3 regions of the Streptomyces sp. NPDC002513 genome follow, and region 2 is predicted to be linked to each of the others. Evidence: riboswitches for the same ligand, from Rfam matches in the RefSeq annotation. Region 2 holds a riboswitch; each other region holds the start of a gene.
What was found. Region 2 has a riboswitch for glycine ahead of gcvP (aminomethyl-transferring glycine dehydrogenase). Riboswitches for the same ligand answer to the same signal wherever they lie in the genome.
Positions count from the first base shown of each region.

Region 1: another riboswitch for glycine. It lies ahead of gcvP (aminomethyl-transferring glycine dehydrogenase); the one in region 2 lies ahead of gcvP (aminomethyl-transferring glycine dehydrogenase).
Region 3: another riboswitch for glycine. It lies ahead of gcvT (glycine cleavage system aminomethyltransferase GcvT); the one in region 2 lies ahead of gcvP (aminomethyl-transferring glycine dehydrogenase).

Region 1 covers NZ_JBSFXK010000085.1:8,463-15,294, forward strand. The annotation lists gene ACWD5Q_RS32755 (MerR family transcriptional regulator) at 44-709, shown strand; gene ACWD5Q_RS32760 (DNA polymerase IV) at 764-2,194, shown strand; gene ACWD5Q_RS32765 (PRC-barrel domain-containing protein) at 2,364-2,735, opposite strand; glycine riboswitch at 2,850-2,945, shown strand; gene gcvP (aminomethyl-transferring glycine dehydrogenase) at 3,123-6,008, shown strand; gene ACWD5Q_RS32775 (DUF5999 family protein) at 6,128-6,334, opposite strand; gene ACWD5Q_RS32780 (hypothetical protein) at 6,733-6,832, opposite strand, start outside.
Region 2 covers NZ_JBSFXK010000010.1:123,040-129,871, forward strand. The annotation lists gene gcvT (glycine cleavage system aminomethyltransferase GcvT) at 1-434, opposite strand, end outside; gene gcvP (aminomethyl-transferring glycine dehydrogenase) at 465-3,329, opposite strand; glycine riboswitch at 3,483-3,578, opposite strand; gene speB (agmatinase) at 3,687-4,685, opposite strand; gene ACWD5Q_RS10090 (MFS transporter) at 4,735-6,057, opposite strand; gene ACWD5Q_RS10095 (PucR family transcriptional regulator ligand-binding domain-containing protein) at 6,114-6,832, shown strand, end outside.
Region 3 covers NZ_JBSFXK010000021.1:75,169-82,000, forward strand. The annotation lists gene ACWD5Q_RS16665 (ABC transporter permease) at 1-778, opposite strand, end outside; gene ACWD5Q_RS16670 (enhanced serine sensitivity protein SseB C-terminal domain-containing protein) at 1,122-1,922, opposite strand; gene ACWD5Q_RS16675 (enhanced serine sensitivity protein SseB) at 2,221-3,012, opposite strand; gene ACWD5Q_RS16680 (AAA family ATPase) at 3,326-4,009, opposite strand; glycine riboswitch at 4,182-4,297, shown strand; glycine riboswitch at 4,298-4,410, shown strand; gene gcvT (glycine cleavage system aminomethyltransferase GcvT) at 4,481-5,602, shown strand; gene gcvH (glycine cleavage system protein GcvH) at 5,712-6,089, shown strand; gene glyA (serine hydroxymethyltransferase) at 6,102-6,832, shown strand, end outside.

The sequences.
Region 1 (6,832 bases), on a different contig from region 2:
GACTGCCTACCGTCGAGAAGGCAGGTCAAGGACGGAGGTCGGCGTGAGAAGCAGCGGCGGCGGTACGGCAGGGGGGGCTCCCGGACGCAGTCTGGGAGAGAGCGGTCCGTACCCTCCCCCGAGCTCTCGGTTCCGTTCGAGCGGGGGATACCCCCAGCACAGCGACGCGGCCCCTCAGCGGCCGACCGCCGTACCGGGCGACGCGGAAACGGATTCCGAGAGCGTCGGCTATCGCGGCCCCACGGCGTGCGCCGCCGCGGGCATCACCTACCGGCAGCTGGACTACTGGGCCAGGACGGGACTCGTCGAACCGAGCGTGCGCCCCGCCTCCGGGTCGGGGACCCAGCGACTGTACAGCTTCCGCGATGTCGTCGTACTCAAGATCGTCAAGCGCTTCCTCGACACCGGTGTGTCCCTGCAGAACATCCGCACCGCCGTCCAGCACCTCAGGGAGCGCGGTTTCCGCGACCTGGAGCGGATGACCCTGATGAGTGACGGCGCGACGGTCTACGAGTGCACCTCACCGGACGAGGTCCACGCGCTGCTCCAGGGCGGACAGGGCATCTTCGGCATCGCCGTGGGCGTCGTGTGGCGGGATGTGGAGAACGCGCTGTCGCAGCTGCACGGGGAGCGGGTCGACACCGGGGAGACCCTCGTCGGCCACAATCCGGCGGACGAGTTGGCGCGGCGCCGTAATCGGGCCGTCTGAGACGCGCCGCGACGACCGGTGGCATTGTCAGTGGCGTAGGGCAGCATCGGAGATGTGAGAACCGCGCCCACGATCCTGCATCTCGACATGGATGCCTTCTACGCCTCGGCGGAGCAGGCAGCCAAGCCGAGCCTGCGCGGGAAGGCCGTCGTCGTGGGCGGGCTCGGGCCCCGCGGGGTGGTGGCGACGGCGTCGTACGAGGCCCGTGTGTTCGGGGTGCACTCGGCGATGCCGATGGCCCAGGCGCGCCGGCTCGCGCCGAACGCCGCGTATCTGACGCCGCGCTTCGGGCTCTACCGGCAGATCAGCGAGCAGGTCATGGGGCTGCTGAGGGCCCTGTCGCCGCTGGTGGAGCCGTTGAGCCTCGATGAGGCGTTCGTGGACCTGGAGGCCGGGGGAGCCGCCTGGGACGAGGAGTCGGCGCGGCTCGTGGGGGTCAGGCTGCGCGCGGACATCCGGTCGGTCACGGGTCTGACGGGCTCGGTGGGACTCGCCGCCTCCAAGATGCTCGCCAAGATCGCCTCCGAGCAGGCCAAGCCGGACGGCCTGGTGCTGATCCCGCCGGGCACCGAGCGGGCCCTGCTCGGCCCCCTGTCGGTGCGCACGCTGCCGGGGGTCGGGCCCGCTACCGGGGACCATCTGCGGCGGGCCGGGATCACCACGGTCGACGAGATCGCCGAGGCGGGCGAGGACGAGCTGGTCAGGCTGCTGGGCAAGGCTCATGGGCAGGCGCTGTACGCCATGGCCCTGGCCCGGGACGAGCGGCCCGTCGTGGCGGAGCGGGAGGCCAAGTCGGTCTCGGTCGAAGACACGTATGACGTCGACATCCACGACCGGGTCCGGGTCGGACTGGAGGTGCAGCGGCTCGCGGACCGTTGTGTGCGACGGCTGCGGGACGCCCGGCTGTCGGGAAGGACCATTGTGCTGAAGGTACGCAGGTACGACTTCTCGACCCTGACCCGCTCCGAGACCCTGCGCGGCCCCACGGACGACCCCGCGGTGGTACGCGAGGCGGCCGCGCGGCTGCTGGAGTCCGTGGACACCACCGGCGGGGTCCGGCTGCTCGGCGTCGGCGTCAGCGGGCTCGCCGACTACACGCAGGAGGACCTGTTCGCCCAGGCACACCTGGCGGCCGGGGAGGCGGTGGCCGAGGAGCGTCCGGAGGAGGAGGCCGCCGCCGAGCCCGTCGAGGAGGAGCCGACGGCACCGGCCGAGCCGGTCTGGCGCGCGGGGCAGGACGTGCGGCACATCGACCACGGGCACGGCTGGGTGCAGGGCAGTGGGCTGGGCAGGGTGACGATACGGTTCGAGACGCCCGACTCGGGGCCGGGGCGCGTGCGTACGTTCCGCACCGACGACCCAGGGCTGGAGCCGACGGACCCGCTGCCCCTGGTGCCACCAAGGCCCGAGGCCGCCGAAGAGAGCCTCGGGCCCGCCGAGGCAGGACCCGAGGCGGCCGAGACGCGGGCGGGCAGCGGGGCGTGAGGGCGCGCCGACGGTCCGTGGAGCATGGCGGCGTCCGGGATCTGAACGGTGGCGGTGAGCAGCGGGGCGGGAGGACGCCGCGGGCCGGGACGGGGCCGTGACAAGGCCGTAGAGCAGCGTGGGGCCGGCACGGTCCCACGGCCCATCGACGCGCGGGGGAGGCCCGCTCTCAGGTCCCCTCGGGCTTCGCGAGCCGCCCGAAGTCGCGGTCCGGCGGCGCGGGCGGCGGGGCCACATCGAGGCCGTAGTGGTGGTAGAGCTGCAGCTCCTGTTCGGGCGAGAGGTGCCGTCCGACGCCGAAGTCGGGTGCCTCCTTGATCAGCGCACGTTCGAAGGGCACGTAGAGCGTGCCCTCGACCAGTCGGCTGGGCTCCAGCGGCACGAACGCGTCCCTGCTGAACAGACCTGTCCGTATGGCAGCCCACTCCGGCACCCCGGTCGCGTCGTCGAGATAGACCTCGTCGATCGTGCCGATCTTGACCCCATTGCGGTCGAACGCCTTGCGGCCGATCAGATTCCGCGGATCGATATCGGTCTGCACGGTCCCTCCAACTGGTCGCAACACATCCGTCAGCACTACAAAAGAGCACATTCAGCACGACGGCCACTCGAAGGTTGCCTGGTGGTCCCCGCTGGTAGTCTGGCAAGCGGCTGCTGACCCCGTGCGGGAGAGTCCTCCGGAGCGATCCGGAGGCGCCGAAGGAGCAAACCCTCCCCGGAATCTCTCAGGCACACGTACCGCACGGACGAGGTCACTCTGGAAAGCAGGGCGGGTGTCGACGGCTCCCGCTCTCACCGACGGTGAAAACCGGAGCGCCTTCGGGCGGACCGGTGAAGCTCTCAGGTCGAGATGACAGAGGGGGAGGCCGTCGGGGTACCCGCGCCGGGGTGCCCCTCGAAGGTCGCGTCAGACCAGGAGGCCTCCGCAATGACCGCCCATCGCATTCCGCTCTCCGAGCTCGAACAGGGAACGCCCTTCGAGCAGCGCCACATCGGGCCCGACCAGGAAGCGCGGGCCAAGATGCTCGCGCAGGTCGGCTACGGCTCGCTCGACGAACTCACGGCCGCCGCGGTCCCGGATGTGATCAAGAACGCCGATGCCCTCGACCTGCCGGGCGCGCGCACCGAGGCCGAGGTGCTGGCCGAGCTGCGCTCGCTCGCCGGCCGCAACCAGGTCCTCGACTCCATGATCGGTCTCGGATACCACGGCACCTTCACGCCGCCGGTGATCCTCCGGAACGTGATGGAGAACCCGGCCTGGTACACCGCGTACACCCCCTACCAGCCGGAGATCTCGCAGGGCCGGCTCGAGGCGCTGCTGAACTTCCAGACCATGGTCGCCGACCTCACCGGCCTGCCGACCTCCGGTGCCTCCCTGCTCGACGAGGGCACGGCAGCCGCCGAGGCGATGGCGCTGTCCCGGCGCATGGGCAAGAACAAGAAGGGCCTGTTCCTGGTCGACGCGGACGCGCTGCCGCAGACGATCGCCGTGATCCAGACCCGTGCCGAGCCCACCGGCGTCGAGGTCGTCGTCGCCGACCTCGGCGACGGCATCCCGGCCGAGGTCGCCGGGCGGGAGATCAACGGCGTACTGATCCAGTACCCGGGCGCCTCCGGTGCCGTACGCGACATCAGGCCGGTCATCGAGCAGGCCCACGAGCTGGGCGCGCTCGTCACCGTCGCCGCCGACCTGCTCGCGCTCACGCTGCTGACCTCGCCCGGCGAGCTGGGCGCCGACATCGCCGTCGGCACCACCCAGCGCTTCGGTGTGCCGATGGGCTTCGGCGGCCCGCACGCCGGCTACATGGCCGTGCAGGAGAAGTTCGCCCGGAGCCTGCCGGGACGGCTCGTCGGCGTCTCCGTGGACGCGGACGGACACAAGGCGTACCGGCTGGCGCTGCAGACGCGGGAGCAGCACATCCGCCGGGAGAAGGCGACCAGCAACATCTGCACCGCCCAGGTGCTGCTCGCGGTGATGGCCGGGATGTACGCCGTCTACCACGGGCCCGAGGGCCTGCGGACCATCGCGCGACGCACGCACCGGTACGCCGCGATCCTCGCCGCGGGACTCACCGCAGGCGGAGTCGAGGTCGTCCACGGTTCCTACTTCGACACTCTCACCGTGCGGGTGCCGGGCCGGGCCGACGCGGTCGTCACCGCCGCCCGCGAGCGGAGTGTGAACCTGCGCCTCGTCGACGCCGACCATGTGTCGATCGCCTGTGACGAGACGACCGGCCGGGCCCAGCTCGGAGCCGTCTGGACCGCGTTCGGCGTCGAGGGCGATGTCGCGGCGCTGGATACGACGGCCGAGGACGCGCTGCCGCAGACGCTGCTGCGCACCGACGACTACCTCACGCACGTGGTCTTCCACCAGCACCGTTCCGAGACCGCGATGCTGCGCTACCTGCGCCGGCTGGCCGACCGCGACTACGCGCTCGACCGGGGCATGATCCCGCTGGGCTCCTGCACCATGAAGCTGAACGCGACCACCGAGATGGAGCCGGTGACCTGGCCCGAGTTCGGGCAGCTGCACCCCTTCGCGCCCGCCGAGCAGGTACAGGGCTACCTCACGCTCATCCGTGAGCTGGAGGAGCGGCTCGCCGAGGTCACCGGCTACGACAAGGTCTCCCTCCAGCCCAACGCCGGTTCGCAGGGTGAGCTGGCCGGTCTGCTCGCAGTGCGCGGCTACCACCGCGCCAACGGCGATGACCAGCGCACCGTGTGCCTCATCCCGTCCTCCGCGCACGGCACGAACGCCGCCAGCGCCGTCATGGCCGGTATGAACGTCGTCGTCGTGAAGACCGCGGAGGACGGCGAGATCGATGTCGAGGACCTGCGCGCCAAGATCGAGAAGTACCGCGACGAGCTGGCCGTGCTGATGATCACCTACCCGTCTACGCACGGTGTGTTCGAGGAGCACGTCGCCGACATCTGCGCCGCCGTGCACGAGGCCGGAGGCCAGGTGTACGTCGACGGTGCCAACCTCAACGCCCTGGTCGGCCTCGCCAAGCCCGGCCACTTCGGCGGCGACGTCTCGCACCTCAACCTGCACAAGACGTTCTGCATCCCGCACGGCGGCGGCGGCCCCGGCGTCGGCCCGGTCGGTGTGCGGGCGCACCTGGCGCCGTACCTGCCGAACCACCCGCTGCAGCCCGCGGCCGGTCCGGAGACGGGCGTCGGCCCGATCTCGGCCGCCCCGTGGGGCTCGGCGGGCATCCTGCCGATCTCGTGGGCGTACGTCCGGCTCATGGGCGGGGAGGGCCTCAAGCGGGCCACGCAGGTGGCGGTGCTCTCCGCCAACTACGTCGCCAAGCGCCTGGAGCCGCACTACCCCGTCCTCTACACCGGCCCGGGCGGCCTGGTCGCGCACGAGTGCATCATCGACCTGCGCCCGCTGACCAAGGCGACCGGTGTGAGCGTCGACGACGTCGCCAAGCGGCTGATCGACTACGGCTTCCACGCACCGACCATGTCGTTCCCGGTGGCAGGCACGCTGATGATCGAGCCGACCGAGTCCGAGGACCTCGCCGAACTCGACCGGTTCTGCGACGCGATGATCGCCATCCGTGCCGAGATCGAGAAGGTCGGCTCGGGGCAGTGGCCCGCCGAGGACAACCCGCTGCGGGGCGCCCCGCACACCGCGGCGGCGCTCGGCGGCACGTGGGAGCACGCGTACACGCGTGAGGAGGCCGTCTTCCCGGCCGGCGTGTCGGCCGCGGACAAGTACTGGCCGCCGGTGCGCCGCATCGACCAGGCCTTCGGCGACCGCAACCTGGTCTGCTCCTGCCCGCCGCTGGACGCTTACGACGAGTAATCGCCGCGGGATATGCGTCGGGGCCGGTGCGGAGCGTATGTCTCCGGCCGGCCCCTCGTGTCACGGGGGCAGTATGTGCCCCTCGTAGCGCGGGGCAGCGTCTGCCCCGCGCGCGCCGCTCAGGCGGCCGTCGTCACCCGGTCGATGCCCAGCGGGCGGTGCGGGGCGATGATCTGGCCGTCGGGCAGAAGCTCACCGGTGTCCTCGAAGAGCAGAACGCCGTTGCACAGCAGGCTCCATCCCTGCTCCGGGTGGTGCGCCACGAGACGGGCGGACTCCCGGTCGGCGGATTCGGCGGTCGGGCACGGTGGCTGGTGCTGGCACATGGTGGATGGGATCTCTCGCTCTGTCGTGACGGGTGAGATGGCTGTCGTGTCTGTCCTGCGGCTCGTCGTGTCGTTCATGGCCGCCCCCCGTTGGCGATACGTTCCGGGACCAGTGTTGCCCCACGGCCGTCAATCCGCAGGCATTTCGCTGTACCGGTTCTCACAGGTTCATGACGCGTCACCCGTGCGGACGGTTCGGCCCAACTCCCCTGTCTCTTCCGGCGGTTTGCGATGGCCGGAAGGGGCTGGTGAGGGCGGGCAGGCCCTCACTTCGTCTCTCGTACGAGCACGGTGGGGCACGTGCGAGCGAGGGGCACGCGGGCGTTTCGACGCGCGCACGGAACGTGCCCCGCGGCTGTTTCCGGCGGCGGGGCACGGGTCGGGGACGGTGCTGGTGCCTAGGCGGGCGAGCCGAGCAGCGGGGCCGGAGTCATGCGCAGGGTGAGCACCGGCAGGAGGTCGGCGGCGCGATGCGGGCGGTGCGCCGCTATGCCGGGC
Region 2 (6,832 bases):
ATCAGCGCCCACTCGCTGGAAGCGTCCCGGATCGTGGCGACGTAGCCGTCGATCCGGTCACGCAGGCAGGAGAGCACGACCAGCGCGTTGCCGGCGTTGGCCACGACGAGGTACTTCTCCTCGGCCAGGCGGTGGACGACGAGGTCGTCGAGGACTCCGCCGGTGTCGTGGACCAGCATGGAGTAGCGGGCGCGGCCGACGGCGATCTTCGACGGCTTCCCGACCAGCGCGTGGTCGAGGGCCCGGCCCACCTCGGGACCGGACAGTTCGATCTCGCCCATGTGGGTGAGGTCGAAGATTCCGGCGGTGGTCCGTACGGCGTGGTGCTCGGCCAGTTCGGAGGTGTAGCGCAGCGGCATCGACCAGCCGGCGAAGTCGGTGAACGACGCTCCGAGTTCGGCGTGGATGCCGTGCAGTGGTGTCTTCTTGGACATGGTGGTTCCCTCAGACCGTGACCGGTCGGATCACGACTCGAACGACTCGGGGGGCGGGCAGGCGCAGACCAGGTTCCGGTCGCCGTGCGCCTGGTCGATCCGGCCGACCGGCGGCCAGTACTTGTCGGGCGTGACGCCCGCCGGAAAGACGGCCCGCTCGCGCGAGTAGGCCCGGGTCCACTGACCGGCGATCGCGGCCGCGGTGTGCGGCGCCCGTCGCAGCGGGCTCCCCTCGAGGGTCCAGGCGCCCTGGTGCACCAGGTCGATCTCGGCGCGGATCGCGATCATCGCCTCGCAGAAGCGGTCCAGCTCCTGAAGGCTCTCACTCTCCGTCGGCTCGACCATCAGCGTGCCGGCGACCGGGAAACTCGTCGTCGGCGCGTGGAAGCCGTAGTCGATGAGCCGCTTGGCGATGTCGTCGACCGTCACACCCGTGGCGGCGGTGATCGGGCGTACGTCGAGGATGCACTCGTGCGCGACGAGGCCGGCCTCCCCGGAGTACAGGACGGGGAAGTGCGGCGCGAGCCGACGGGCCACGTAGTTGGCGCTCAGCACGGCCGTCTTGGTGGCCTCGGTCAGCCCCTCCGCGCCCATCATCCGGATGTAGGCCCACGGGATCGGCAGGATGCCGGCACTGCCGAACGGTGCGGCGCTCACCGACCCGGTCCCGCCGCGGCGGCCGGTGTCGGGGTGCAGCGGGTGGGTGGGCAGGTACGGTGCGAGGTGCTCGGCCACCGCGACCGGGCCGACGCCCGGCCCGCCGCCGCCGTGCGGGATGCAGAACGTCTTGTGCAGGTTGAGGTGGGACACGTCGCCACCGAACTCACCCGGCTTGGCGACCCCGAGCAGCGCGTTGAGGTTGGCACCGTCGACGTACACCTGTCCGCCGTGCTCGTGAACCAGCTCGCACAGCCGGGTGATGCTCTCTTCGTAGACACCGTGTGTCGAGGGGTAGGTCACCATGATCGCGGCCAGGTCCTCGGCGTGCTTCGCGCACTTGGCCGCGAGGTCGGCGAGGTCGACCGTGCCGTCTGGCCGTGACGCCACCACGACGACGCGCATCCCGGCCATGACCGCGGAGGCCGCGTTGGTACCGTGCGCGCTCGCCGGGATCAGGCACACGTCGCGCCCGGACTGGCCGTTGCTCCGGTGATAGGAACGGATCGCGAGCAGGCCCGCGAGCTCGCCCTGCGATCCGGCGTTCGGCTGGATGGAGACCTTGGCGTAACCGGTGACCTCGGCCAGCCATGTCTCGAGCTGCTCGATCAGGGTCAGGTACCCGGTCGCGTCCGTGAGGGGGGCGAACGGGTGCAGGTCCGCGAAGGCGGGCCAGCTGACCGGTTCCATCTCCGTGGTCGCGTTGAGCTTCATCGTGCAGGACCCGAGCGGGATCATGCCGCGGTCCAGCGCGAAGTCACGGTCGGACAGCTTGCGCAGGTAGCGCAGCATCGCGGTCTCGGAACGGTGCTGGTGGAAGACCGGGTGGGTGAGGAAAGGGGAGGTACGACGCAGCCCCGACGGAAGTGCTGCCGAAGCGCCGGTTGCCGGCCCGTCCAGGTCGCCGTCGCCGGCCCGGCCGAAGGCGTCGAGCACGAGGCGGACGTGCTCCTGCGTCGTGACCTCGGAGCAGGAGACGCCGACATGGTCCTCGTCCACCAGCCGCAGCCGCAGACCCTTGCCGTGCGCTGCCGCGACGACCTCCTCGGCCCGGCCGGGGACCCGCACCAGCAGAGTGTCGAAGAACGCGCGGTGCACCACCGTGATCCCGCTCGCCCGTAGACCCGCAGCGATGAGCGTGGCGTGCCGGTGCGTCCGTCGGGCGATCTCGGCCAGACCGTCGGAGCCGTGGTAGACGGCGTACATCGACGCGACCACGGCCAGCAGCACCTGCGCCGTGCAGATGTTCGAAGTCGCCCTGTCGCGCCGGATGTGCTGCTCGCGGGTCTGCAGGGCGAGGCGGTACGCCGGCCGGCCGGCGTCGTCCATGGACACGCCCACGAGCCGGCCGGGCAGATGGCGTGTCAGCCCTTCGCGGACCGCGATGTAGCCGGCGTGCGGCCCGCCGTAGAACAAGGGGACACCGAAGCGCTGGGACGATCCCACGACGATGTCGGCGCCGAACTCGCCCGGCGGCACGAGCAGGGTGAGCGCCAGCAGGTCGGCGGCGACCGTGACCAGCGCCCCGCGCGCCCGTGCCGCAGCGGTCACCTCGCGCAGGTCGCGGACCGCGCCCGAGCAGCCGGGGTAGGACAGCACCACCCCGAAGAAGTCGTCCTCCGGCAGCGGCTCGGCGACATCGATCTCGACGACCTCGACACCGACCGCGTCGGCACGCGTGCGCAGGACGTCGAGGGTCTGCGGCAGGGTGTCGCGGTCGACCAGGACGCGGGTGGACCTCTTCTCGCCGGCGACACGGCGCATGACCGTGACCGCCTCGGCGACCGCCGTACCCTCGTCGAGCAGGGACGCGTTGGCCGTCGGCAGTCCCGTGAGATCGCCGACCATGGTCTGGAAGTTGATCAGCGCCTCGAGTCTGCCCTGGCTGATCTCCGGCTGGTACGGCGTGTAGGCGGTGTACCACGCCGGATCCTCCAGCACGTTGCGCCGGATCACCGCGGGTGTGATGGTCGGGTGGTAGCCGAGGCCGATCATCGGGACGGCGACGGTGTTCCTACGGGCGAGCTCGTGCAGCTCGGCGCGCGCCTCGGCCTCGGTGGCGGCGGCGGGCAGGTTCAGGTCGGAGGTGCTCCGGATGCCGCTCGGGACAGCGGCGTCGATCAGCTCGGTCAGTGTCGGGTAGCCGACGTCGGCGAGCATCTTGGCGCGGTCGGCGTCGCCGACACCGATGTGACGGGCGGCGAACTCGCCGGACGCGGAGGATCCGGGTGAGGTCATGGCGGGAGGCTCCCTGATGGGGGGCGCCGCGGACGCGGCGCCGTGGACGGGTGACCTCCCCGCTCTGTCATCGGTACCTGAGAGCTTCACCACCGGGTCCGGCGGTTTGCACCGTGGGCGCAGGACGTTGACGTCCCGTCTTTCCAGAGTCGCTTCACCGGAGCGGTACTTGTGCCTGAGAGATTCTGGGGAGAGTTGCTCCTTCGGCGCCTCGCCAGGACTGGGCGAGGGCTCTCCCGCTCCGGTTCGAGCAGCGTTTGTGTTGAGTTGTCGAGCCGGACCGCAAGGCCGGGTGGAGGCGCCGTCAGGGCGGGTCGGCACCCTGACGACCCTGGTGACCGTCGATCACGTCCGGAATCAGGCGTGCTCCGATGCCGGGAGCACGGGACTGGCCACGCGGTGCTTCGTCATGAGCGTGACCAGGTCGAACACCACGGTGGCGGCGGCGACGCAGGTGATCTCGGCGTGGTCGTAGGCAGGAGCGACTTCGACCACGTCCCCGCCGACGATGTCGAGTCCGTCGAGGCTGCGCAGCAGGCGAAGCAGCTCTCGGCTGTTGAACCCGCCCATCTCCGGCGTTCCCGTTCCCGGTGCGAATGCGGGGTCGAGCACGTCGATGTCGATGGAGATGTACACCGGTGCGTCGCCCACGCGTCGTCGTACGGCGTCCACCGCCCCGTCGATCCCGATCACGTCGAGGTCCCCGGCACGGATCGCCCGGAAGCCGAACGCCTTGTCGTTCACCAGGTCCATCTGGTCGTAGATCGGTCCGCGGATGCCCAGGTGTATGGACTTGTCCTCGGCGAGCAGGCCCTCTTCGAAGGCCCGGCGGAACACCGTGCCGTGCGTGATCGGAGCGTTGAAGTAGGTGTCCCAGGTGTCGAGGTGCGCGTCGAAGTGGACCAGCGCGATCGGGCCGTACTTGTCCTTGGCCGCGCGCAACATGGGCAGCGCGATGGTGTGGTCTCCGCCGATGCTCACGATGCGCCGGTCGGACCGGCCCGCGATGTCGCGGGCGTAGCCCTCGATCTGGGCGACCGCCTCGTCGATGCTGAACGGCGTACAGGGAACGTCGCCGGCGTCGACGACCTGGAGTGCTTCCAGTGGCGCGGTGTCGAGCTCGACGTGGAACTTCGGGCGCAGGTGACGGGAGGCCTGACGGACGCCCATCGGTCCGAAGCGGGCGCCCGGCCGGTACGACGTGCCCCCGTCGAACGGCACGCCCAGGACCGCGATGTCGTAGTCGCTGACCGAGCCGATGTCCGGGATCCGGGCGAAGGTGCCCAGACCGGCGAAGCGCGGGACCTTCGTGGCGTCGAGGGCGCCGATCGGGGTGGGCCGGTTGTCGTGGTTCATCACGGTCTCCTGTCAGTTCGCGGTGGTGGTGAGGCGGGGTCCGGGAGTCTCAGCAGGGTTGTCGGCCGAGGCAGGTGTCGCTCAGCGATCGGCCTCGGGTCTCGGTGCCCCAGGCCAGCGTGGCCAGGAGCCCGACGACCGACACGACGGCGCCGACCAGGAGCGGCAGGTTCTGGCTCCTGGCCAGGGCGAACGGCATCAGGTAGGTGCCTGCGGCCGCCCCGATGCGGGACAACGCGGTGCCCACGCCGACGGCGGTGGCGCGGATCTCGGTCGGGAAGAGTTCGTTGGGGTAGACCACCTCGAGGAAGCTGGAGCCGCCCGAGGCGAGTGCGAAGACGCAGATCGCGGCGAAGGAGACCCAGGCCGGCGCTCCCGGCGCCAGCCCGGGGATACCGAGAGCGATCCCGATGATCCCGAAGGACCACAGCAGCAGCGCCCGTCGGCCGATCCGCTCGACCAGCCACAGCCCGGGGACGCCGCCGATGACGAACAGCGCGGCGAGGAAGATTTCCGCGACGTTGCCGGTGATTCCCATGCCCGCCAGCAGGTCCGGGGCGAACGAATACAGCGCGAACAGCGGAATCACCTGGGCGGTCCAGAAAATACCGACGAACAGGGTGCGCTCGAGGTATGGCTTGCGGAACACCGTGGCGTAGCTGGTCCTCGCGGCAGCCAGCTCCGCGGCCAGGTCCGCCACGCCGTACCGCGAGCCGAAGACCTTCTTGATCGACCGGTCGGCCTCCTCGGTACGGCCCTTGCTGAGCAGCCAGCGCGGCGACTCTGGAGTGCCGAGCCGCAGGAACAGCGTCACGACGGCGAACACGGCGGGGCTGGCGAGCATGAAGCGCCAGGCGTTCACGCCGAGTTCCTCAAGACCAACGCCCACGAGGTACGCCGCCGCGGCCCCGAGCGCCCAGACCACGAAGGTGGCGCCGAGCATCCGGCCGCGGTACCGCCGCGGGAGGTACTCCGCCAGCAGGGACGTGGCGATCGGGTAGTCGGCACCGATGGCCGAACCGAGCAGGAAGCGCAGGACGACCAGCTGCCAGACCTCGGTCACGAAGGCGGACAGAACGGAGAACAACGCCAGCGCGGCCAGGTCGGCGATGTACATGACGTGCCGGCCGATCTTGTCGGTGACGTATCCGAAGACCGCCCCGCCGAAGAAGATGCCGATCAGGCTGGAGGCCGCGACCAGACCCTTGTCGCCGGTGGTCATGTCCAGCGCCGGGGTGAGCGTGGTGAACGCGACGCCGATGATCGCGATCGCGTATCCGTCGATGAACGGCCCGCCCGACGAGTAGGCGGTCAGCTTCGTGTGGAAGCGCGTCAGGGGCGCGTCGTCAATGAGGTTCGATCCAGCAGCCATGCAGAAGTCCTTGGCTCGGGACGGCCGGGCGGAGGTACTCCTCAAGGTGTACGTCGGTGCCGCAGGGGCCGTGCAGGCTCACCGCGCTCAATGTTCGCCCGGCCGCTTGTACATTCGCTCAACGCCGCTATGCAGACGGTCAAGCTCTGTCGTACCGTGATGCCATGCCGATCACGGTGGGAGAGTTGCTCGAGATGCCGCACCTGCGCCTGCGGCTCCACTCGGGGGCGGGCGCACTGGACCGGCCGGTCTCGTGGACGCACACGACCGACCTGCCTGAGCCGTGGCGGTGGGTGACCGGCGGTGAACTCCTGATGACGAACGGCATGCCGATTCCGCGGAGTGCGTCCGGCCAGGAGGAGCTGGTCCGGCAGCTGGCCGAACATGGCGCCGCCGCGCTTGCCATCGGCGAGCAGATGTATGCCCCGCCGCTGACCAAGCGGCTGGCGCAGACGAGTGAAGAGCTGGGCTTCCCCGTGCTCTGGATCGCCTACCCCATGCCGTTCGTCGCGATCTCCCGCGCGGTCGCCGAGGCGACCCTCCTGGAACAGTCCAAGCGTCTGATCCGGACCGAACGGATCTACCAGGCGCTCCAGCAGGTCTCCTCGCAGAGCTCCGGGCTCAAGACGCTCGCGAGTGCACTGTCCCGCGAGCTCGGCTGCGGCGTCCGGGTGTGCGACCGGCTGACCGGCCACGACTGGTACCCGGGAGTCGCCCCGCTCCCCGAAGAGATCCGCACCGCTGTGGCCGAGCGTCGCGGAAAGCTCCGAGCCGG
Region 3 (6,832 bases), on a different contig from region 2:
TCGTCGTGTAGACGATGATCGGCGCCACGAGGTTGGGCAGCAGCTCCTTGAACAGGATGTAGAACCGGCCGGCGCCGAGGGAGCGGGCCGCCTCGACGTACTCGCGCTCACGCATCGAGAGCGTCTGACCGCGCACCACACGTCCGACGTAGGGCCAGCCGAAGAACCCGATGACCAGGATCATCACGAAGACGCGCACGGCCGAGCCGCTCAGCCCCAGCATCTTGTCCGGCATGACCGAGACCAGCGCGATGATGAACAGCAGCTGCGGGAAGGCGAGTAGACCGTCCATGACCCGGCTGACGACCGAGTCGACCCACCCGCCGAAGAAGCCGGCGAGGATGCCGAGCACGGTGCCGAGGACGATCGCGACCAGCGCGGAGAGGAAACCCACGAGGAGCGAGATCTGTCCGCCGTAGACGATGCGGGCGAAGATGTCGCGTCCGTTGACCGGCTCCACACCGAGGAGATGGTCACCGCTGATGCCGCCCAGGGACCCCGTGGGCGTGCCGAACAGCGGGTCGATCAAGTTCTCGTGGTACGCATCGGGGTCCTGCCCGACCAGGCTCGTGATCACGGGGGCGAAGACCGCCATCAGGATCAGCACCAGCACGACGACGCCACCCGTCAGGGCGAGCTTGTCCCGCTTGAGGCGCTCCCAGGCGATCCGGCCCAGGGAACGCCCCTGGACACCCTTCTCCCCGGCAGCCGCAAGCGCCGCTTCCTCGGCGGCACTCGGTGCCGCTTCCGCGGTCGGCTCGTGCAATGGTGCCGTCATCTGGCAGGGACCCCTCTCAACCGGCGGTGACCGGCCCGCACTTGCCGCGGTGGCGGCATGATCAGTCCGTCGTACACAGGGGTTGGAACCCCTTGAAGCGGGAGTCTTCAACGCTTCGGCGATCAGTTGCCAGACTTGACGGTGAATGGATGCGTAAACGTGATGCGGGCAAGGGGGTTCCGTTATCCGGACGTTGGGTAACGGGGTGCGGACACCCGCCAACCGGGACACACCGCACGAGACTCGGATCATCCACCCGCATCTACGCGCGAAGAGGGGCTCCTGGCGGCGGACCTGACCGATCCTCGGACAGCCCGGTGACCGACCCCGGCGCGGTCCTCGGTCAGTAGGCGCCGCGCCCCGGCGGATAGCCGTACCCCCCGGCCGCCGGAGCCTGGGCCGGGGCGGCGTGGGCCTCACGGTCGTAGAACGGACGGGCGTGGGCGCGGAGCCACATCGCGACCGGGTCGTGCGCGTCGGACATGGCGACGGTCGACACGGGCAGCCCCTCCGGGACCGCCCCGACGGAGCTCTGCATCATCGCGCGCACCGAGTCGACGGCGGGCGGCGAGGTGTCGTAGACGTCCAGGCCGATCGCCAGATAGGGAGCGCCGAGGGCGGGCTGCACCCAGGCGCGCCGCAGCGAGCGCACCGCGGGTGTGCGGTGTGCGTTCTGCGTGAGGAGGGCGTAGAACTGTGGGATCGCGATGACCGGTTCGGCGAGCCGGAGCGGGCCGGCGGGCTGACGCTCCAGGCCGGTCGCGATGCGGCGCAGATCCAGCCAGGGGATGCCGACGCCGCCGCCCGGCGCATGCGGGTTGAGCCACAGGCCGTAGTGGTCCGGGTAGAGGGTGCGGGCCGCGTCGAGGCCGTCGACCACCTCGTAGGAGCGGTTCCAGCCGCAGGCCGAGAGTTCCTGGGCGGAGGTGACGCAGGGCGCGTAGCCGTAGCCGTTCACCTCCATGTGTCCGTACTGGGCGTCGGGCGAGCCGGCCTGGCCGTGCCAGAGCAGCATCCAGACCTGGCCGGAGGACGGGGTCGCGAGGACGCGCAGCAGCGCCTCGTAGGCGTCGTAACGCCCGGGCGTCACCTGGCGCAGCATCTGCTCGACCTGTCCGGCCGCGGCCGTGCCCGACGCGCTCACCCTCTACCGCCCCTTCACGACAAACCTGACAACCCCGACGGAGACCTTCGGTGCGTGGTGCACGGCTCTCAGCCGCGCCGCCCCGACCCAGTGCCCCGACAGGGCACTGGCCATTCTCTCCTGTCCGCGGGACACCGCATCCCCCCGCGGCCGCGCCGGGGACCGGGCCCCCGCCCCGGGCCGGAGACGGGCTTGTCCCGTCCCGGCCATGAAACCAGGTTAAGGCGCCCTACTGACAGCGCCTTGACGCGCACCGCCCCGCATCGCCCCGGCACCGCGTGCCGCGGGCGCGGGCGGCTCAGTAACCGTGCTGGTAGAACGGCCGTACGTGCTCCCGCAGCCACTCCCCGACCGGGTCCTGCGCCACATCCAGGAACACCATGTTCACGGGCACGCCCACCGGCACCTGCCCGAGCGCCCGGCCGAGCGCGTCCAGCGGGAGCGTACGTATGTCGGCCTCCTGGGAGGAGAGTTCGACGCCGATGAACATCACCGGGTCGGCGGTCTCGATCGCGGCCAGGCAACGGCGCGCGGTGAGCACCACCCCGGTCGCCGCGAACTCGGCGGAGGCGGCGGCGAGGAAGTCCACCGGGTCGTCCTGCCAGTCGGGCTCGAACAGCCGGACGCGCCCGCCGCTCACGGGGCCGTCCAGCGGGGTGCGCCCGGCGCGGCACAGCTCGGCCACCGCGTCCGGCGGCAGCGGCACGCCCACCACGCCGCCGGGGTTGACCGCGATGCCGACCTGCGGGGGCAGCCCGCGGGCGAACTCGACGGCGGGCGCGATCGTGTACGACATGTGGTTGCCGACGACCTGGCGGAACTGCTCCTCCGAGGTGAACACCGGCACATACGCCTGCCCCTCGATCTCCACCGTGGGCAGGTCGAGCGGGCCGCTGTGCGGGCCGCCGCCGCTCGGCAGCGGCACCCACAGGAAGCTGCGGCCGAGGACCTCCACGATCCGGCCGCCGGCCGAGGGGATGCCGAGCGAGGCGGAGAGCACCTCCTCCAGCTCGTTGCCCGGCCAGCCGCCGTGCGGATGGGGGTGTGCCTGTGCGGGGAAGTCCGCGGGAAGGTCCGCCGGGAAGTCCATCTCTGCTACCGCCTGCGAAAGAGCTGAGGAACCACTGCTGAGATGCGCAAGGCTAACGGGTACGCGGGCCGCGCCCCTCAGGCGGCGAAGCCGGCCCCGGTGCGCGAAGGCGGCCCCGGTCCCGCGTAACCAGCTCCGGTCCGCGCAACCGGCCTCGGGTCCGGAGTCGGCCCCCTCGGTTCGCCGAGCCCGCCCCGGTCCCGCGCGACCGGCCACGATCGCACGCAGCCGACCTCGGTCCCGCGAAACCGTCCTTGCTCCCGCAATGCCCGCCCCGGTCCCGCGCGAGCGCCCCCCGTCCGCGGCGTCGGCGTCAGCCCGCGAAGTCGATCCGGCGCAGGACGTCCGCCGCCTGACGGTCGAGGAGGACCACCGAGCCGCAGCCGTCCGGGACGGTGCCCCGCTCGACGGAGCCCAGCAGACGCCCGGCGGCCCGGCGGTGCCTGAGGAACGCGTACCGCGACACGCCCCGGCCGCGCTCGCGCTGGCCCGCCAGGGCCGCGTCCGTGGTGACGTCGAGCACGAGCAGATGGAGGGTGCCGCCGCGGCGGCGGGCCGCGCGGGCCAGCCAGGAGCGCACCCAGGGCTGCGTCCCGCAGTCGTGGACGACGACCCCGGTGCCGGTGCGCAGGGCGCGGCGCAGGCCGGCGTAGTGGGCGAGGCGGACGAGGGGGCGGTAGACCGCGTACGGCAGGAAGCGGGAGAGGCGCTCGTCCCAGCGGTCGCGGACGTCCTGGGAGTCGATCCGCGCCCCCCGTACCGCACGGCGCATGAGGGTGGACTTGCCGCTGCCGGGCAGACCGGTGATCACGACGACGTCGCCCGCGTCGAAGGTGAGCCCCCGGGGGACGCGCCCGGCCCGGTCGCGCAGATCACGGACCTGGGCGCCGGTGGCCGCCCGCGGTGCCCGGCGGGCCTGCCGGGCCGGGGCTCCCGGCCGGCTGTGCACCGCGAAGCCCGAGGTCGTCGCGTACGCCGTCGTCCTGTTCACCGTGATCGTCCTCCCCTGGGGGGTCAGGAAGTCCCCTCCCCGTCGAGCGTAAAGAGAAGGTAATGCGCGGTGTCTCGTGATTCCGTCGCCGTAGCGCCACAAGCCGGTTACAGGTGCGGCCCTGCCGTGATCGGACGAGGCGTGCAATGATGTGCCCGCCAACTGCATACCGGCCGCTTGAATCCGCGCGGGAGAGTCCCGGGTCCGTACGTCGTCTGCCGTACGTCCACCCCGGGCGCCGAAGGAGCAAGTCCCTCCCTTGAATCTCTCAGGCCCCGATACCGCGCGGGCGAGGCACATCTGGAAAGCGGGCCGCCACCGGCGGCTCCACCCAAGGTGCAAGCCATGACACCCCGCCGCGCGGGGTCATGGCGAACCTCTCAGGTTCCGATGACAGATGGGGAGGAAACGACCTCGCCCTCCCCGCGCCCGGCTTCGCTCGCGCGAGGGGACCCCATCGCCCTGGGAGCACAACCGATGAGCAGTAGCAGCCCCCTGCGCCACACCGCACTCGATGCCCTGCATCGTTCGCTGGGCGCGACGATGACCGACTTCGCCGGCTGGGACATGCCCCTGCGGTACGGCTCGGAGCGCGACGAGCACCTCGCCGTCCGGACGAGGGCGGGCCTCTTCGACCTCTCACACATGGGCGAGATCACGGTGTCCGGTCCCGAGGCCGTCCGGGTGCTGGACCACGCCCTGGTCGGCAACATCGGCTCGGTCGGTGTCGGCCGCGCCCGCTACACCATGATCTGCCAGGCGGACGGCGGCATCCTCGACGACCTGATCGTGTACCGGCTCGGCGAGCGGGAGTACATGGTCGTCGCCAACGCCTCCAACGCCCAGGTGGTGCTGGACGCGCTCGTGGAGCGGTCCGCCGGCTTCGACGCCGAGGTGCGCGACGACCGGGACGCCTACGCGCTGATCGCCGTCCAGGGCCCGGAGTCCCCCGGCATCCTGAAGTCCCTCACCGACGCCGACCTGGACGGCCTGAAGTACTACGCGGGCCTGCCCGGCACGGTCGCCGGCGTCCCCGCGCTGATCGCCCGCACCGGCTACACCGGCGAGGACGGCTTCGAACTGTTCGTCGCCCCCGAGCACGCCGAGAAGCTGTGGCAGGCGCTGACCGAGGCGGGCGCGCCGGCCGGCCTGATCCCCTGCGGTCTGTCCTGCCGGGACACGCTCCGCCTGGAGGCGGGCATGCCGCTGTACGGGCACGAGCTGACCACCTCCCTGACCCCCTTCGACGCCGGGCTCGGCCGGGTCGTGAAGTTCGAGAAGGAGGGCGACTTCGTGGGGCGCGCGGCGCTCCTCGAGGCCGCCGAGCGCGCGGCGCAGCACCCGCCGCGCGTCCTGGTCGGCCTGGTCGCCGAGGGCCGGCGCGTGCCGCGGGCCGGGTACGCCGTCGTCTCCGGCGGCGAGGTGATCGGCGAGGTCACCTCCGGCGCGCCCTCCCCCACGCTGGGCCGGCCGATCGCGATGGCGTACGTCGACGCCGCGCACTCCGCGCCCGGCACGGCCGGGGTCGCGGTGGACATCCGGGGCAGCCACGAGCCGTACCAGGTCGTGGCGCTGCCGTTCTACAAGCGCCAGAAGTAGACACCGGGCCCGGGCCGGACGGGGCACCGCCCGCCGTCCGCCCTGCTCACGGACTTCTTCAGCAGTCCCCCTTCACCACCACTCCCCCGCGTACAGGAGAATTCAGGCCATGAGCAACCCCCAGCAGCTGCGTTACAGCAAGGAGCACGAGTGGCTGTCGGGCGCCGAGGACGGCGTCTCGACGATCGGCATCACGGAGCACGCGGCCAACGCGCTCGGCGATGTCGTGTTCGTCCAGCTCCCGGAGGTCGGTGACACGGTGAGCGCGGGCGAGACCTGCGGCGAACTGGAGTCGACCAAGTCGGTCAGCGACCTCTACTCCCCGGTCTCCGGCGAGGTCACGGACGTCAACGAGGACGTGGTGAACGACCCGTCGCTGGTGAACTCCGCCCCCTTCGAGGGCGGCTGGCTGTTCCGGGTGCGCGTGTCGGAGGAGCCCGCCGACCTGCTCACCGCGGACGAGTACACCGAGTTCTCCGGCAGCTGAGGAACCGTATCCATGTCGATTCTGAACACTCCCCTGCACGAGCTCGACCCGGATGTCGCCGCCGCCGTCGACGGCGAGCTGCACCGTCAGCAGTCCACCCTCGAGATGATCGCCTCGGAGAACTTCGCCCCGGTCGCGGTCATGGAGGCCCAGGGCTCGGTCCTCACCAACAAGTACGCCGAGGGCTACCCGGGCCGCCGCTACTACGGCGGCTGTGAGTACGTCGACGTGATCGAACAGATCGCCATCGACCGCGTCAAGGAACTCTTCGGCGCCGAGCACGCCAACGTGCAGCCGCACTCGGGTGCCCAGGCCAACGCGGCGGCGATGTTCGCGCTGCTCCAGCCCGGCGACACGATCATGGGGCTGAACCTGGCGCACGGCGGGCACCTGACCCACGGCATGAAGATCAACTTCTCCGGCAAGCTCTACCACGTGGTCGCGTATCACGTGGGCGACGACGGCACCGTCGACATGGCCGAGGTCGAGCGCCTCGCCAAGGAGAACCGGCCGAAGCTGATCGTCGCGGGCTGGTCGGCCTACCCGCGCCGGCTCGACTTCGCCGCCTTCCGCCGGATCGCGGACGAGGTCGGCGCGTACCTCATGGTCGACATGGCGCACTTCGCCGGTCTGGTCGCGGCGGGTCTGCACCCGAACCCGGTCCCGCACGCCCACGTGGTCACCACCACCACCCACAAGACGCTGGGCGGTCCCCGCGGTGGCGTGATCCTCTCGACGGCCGA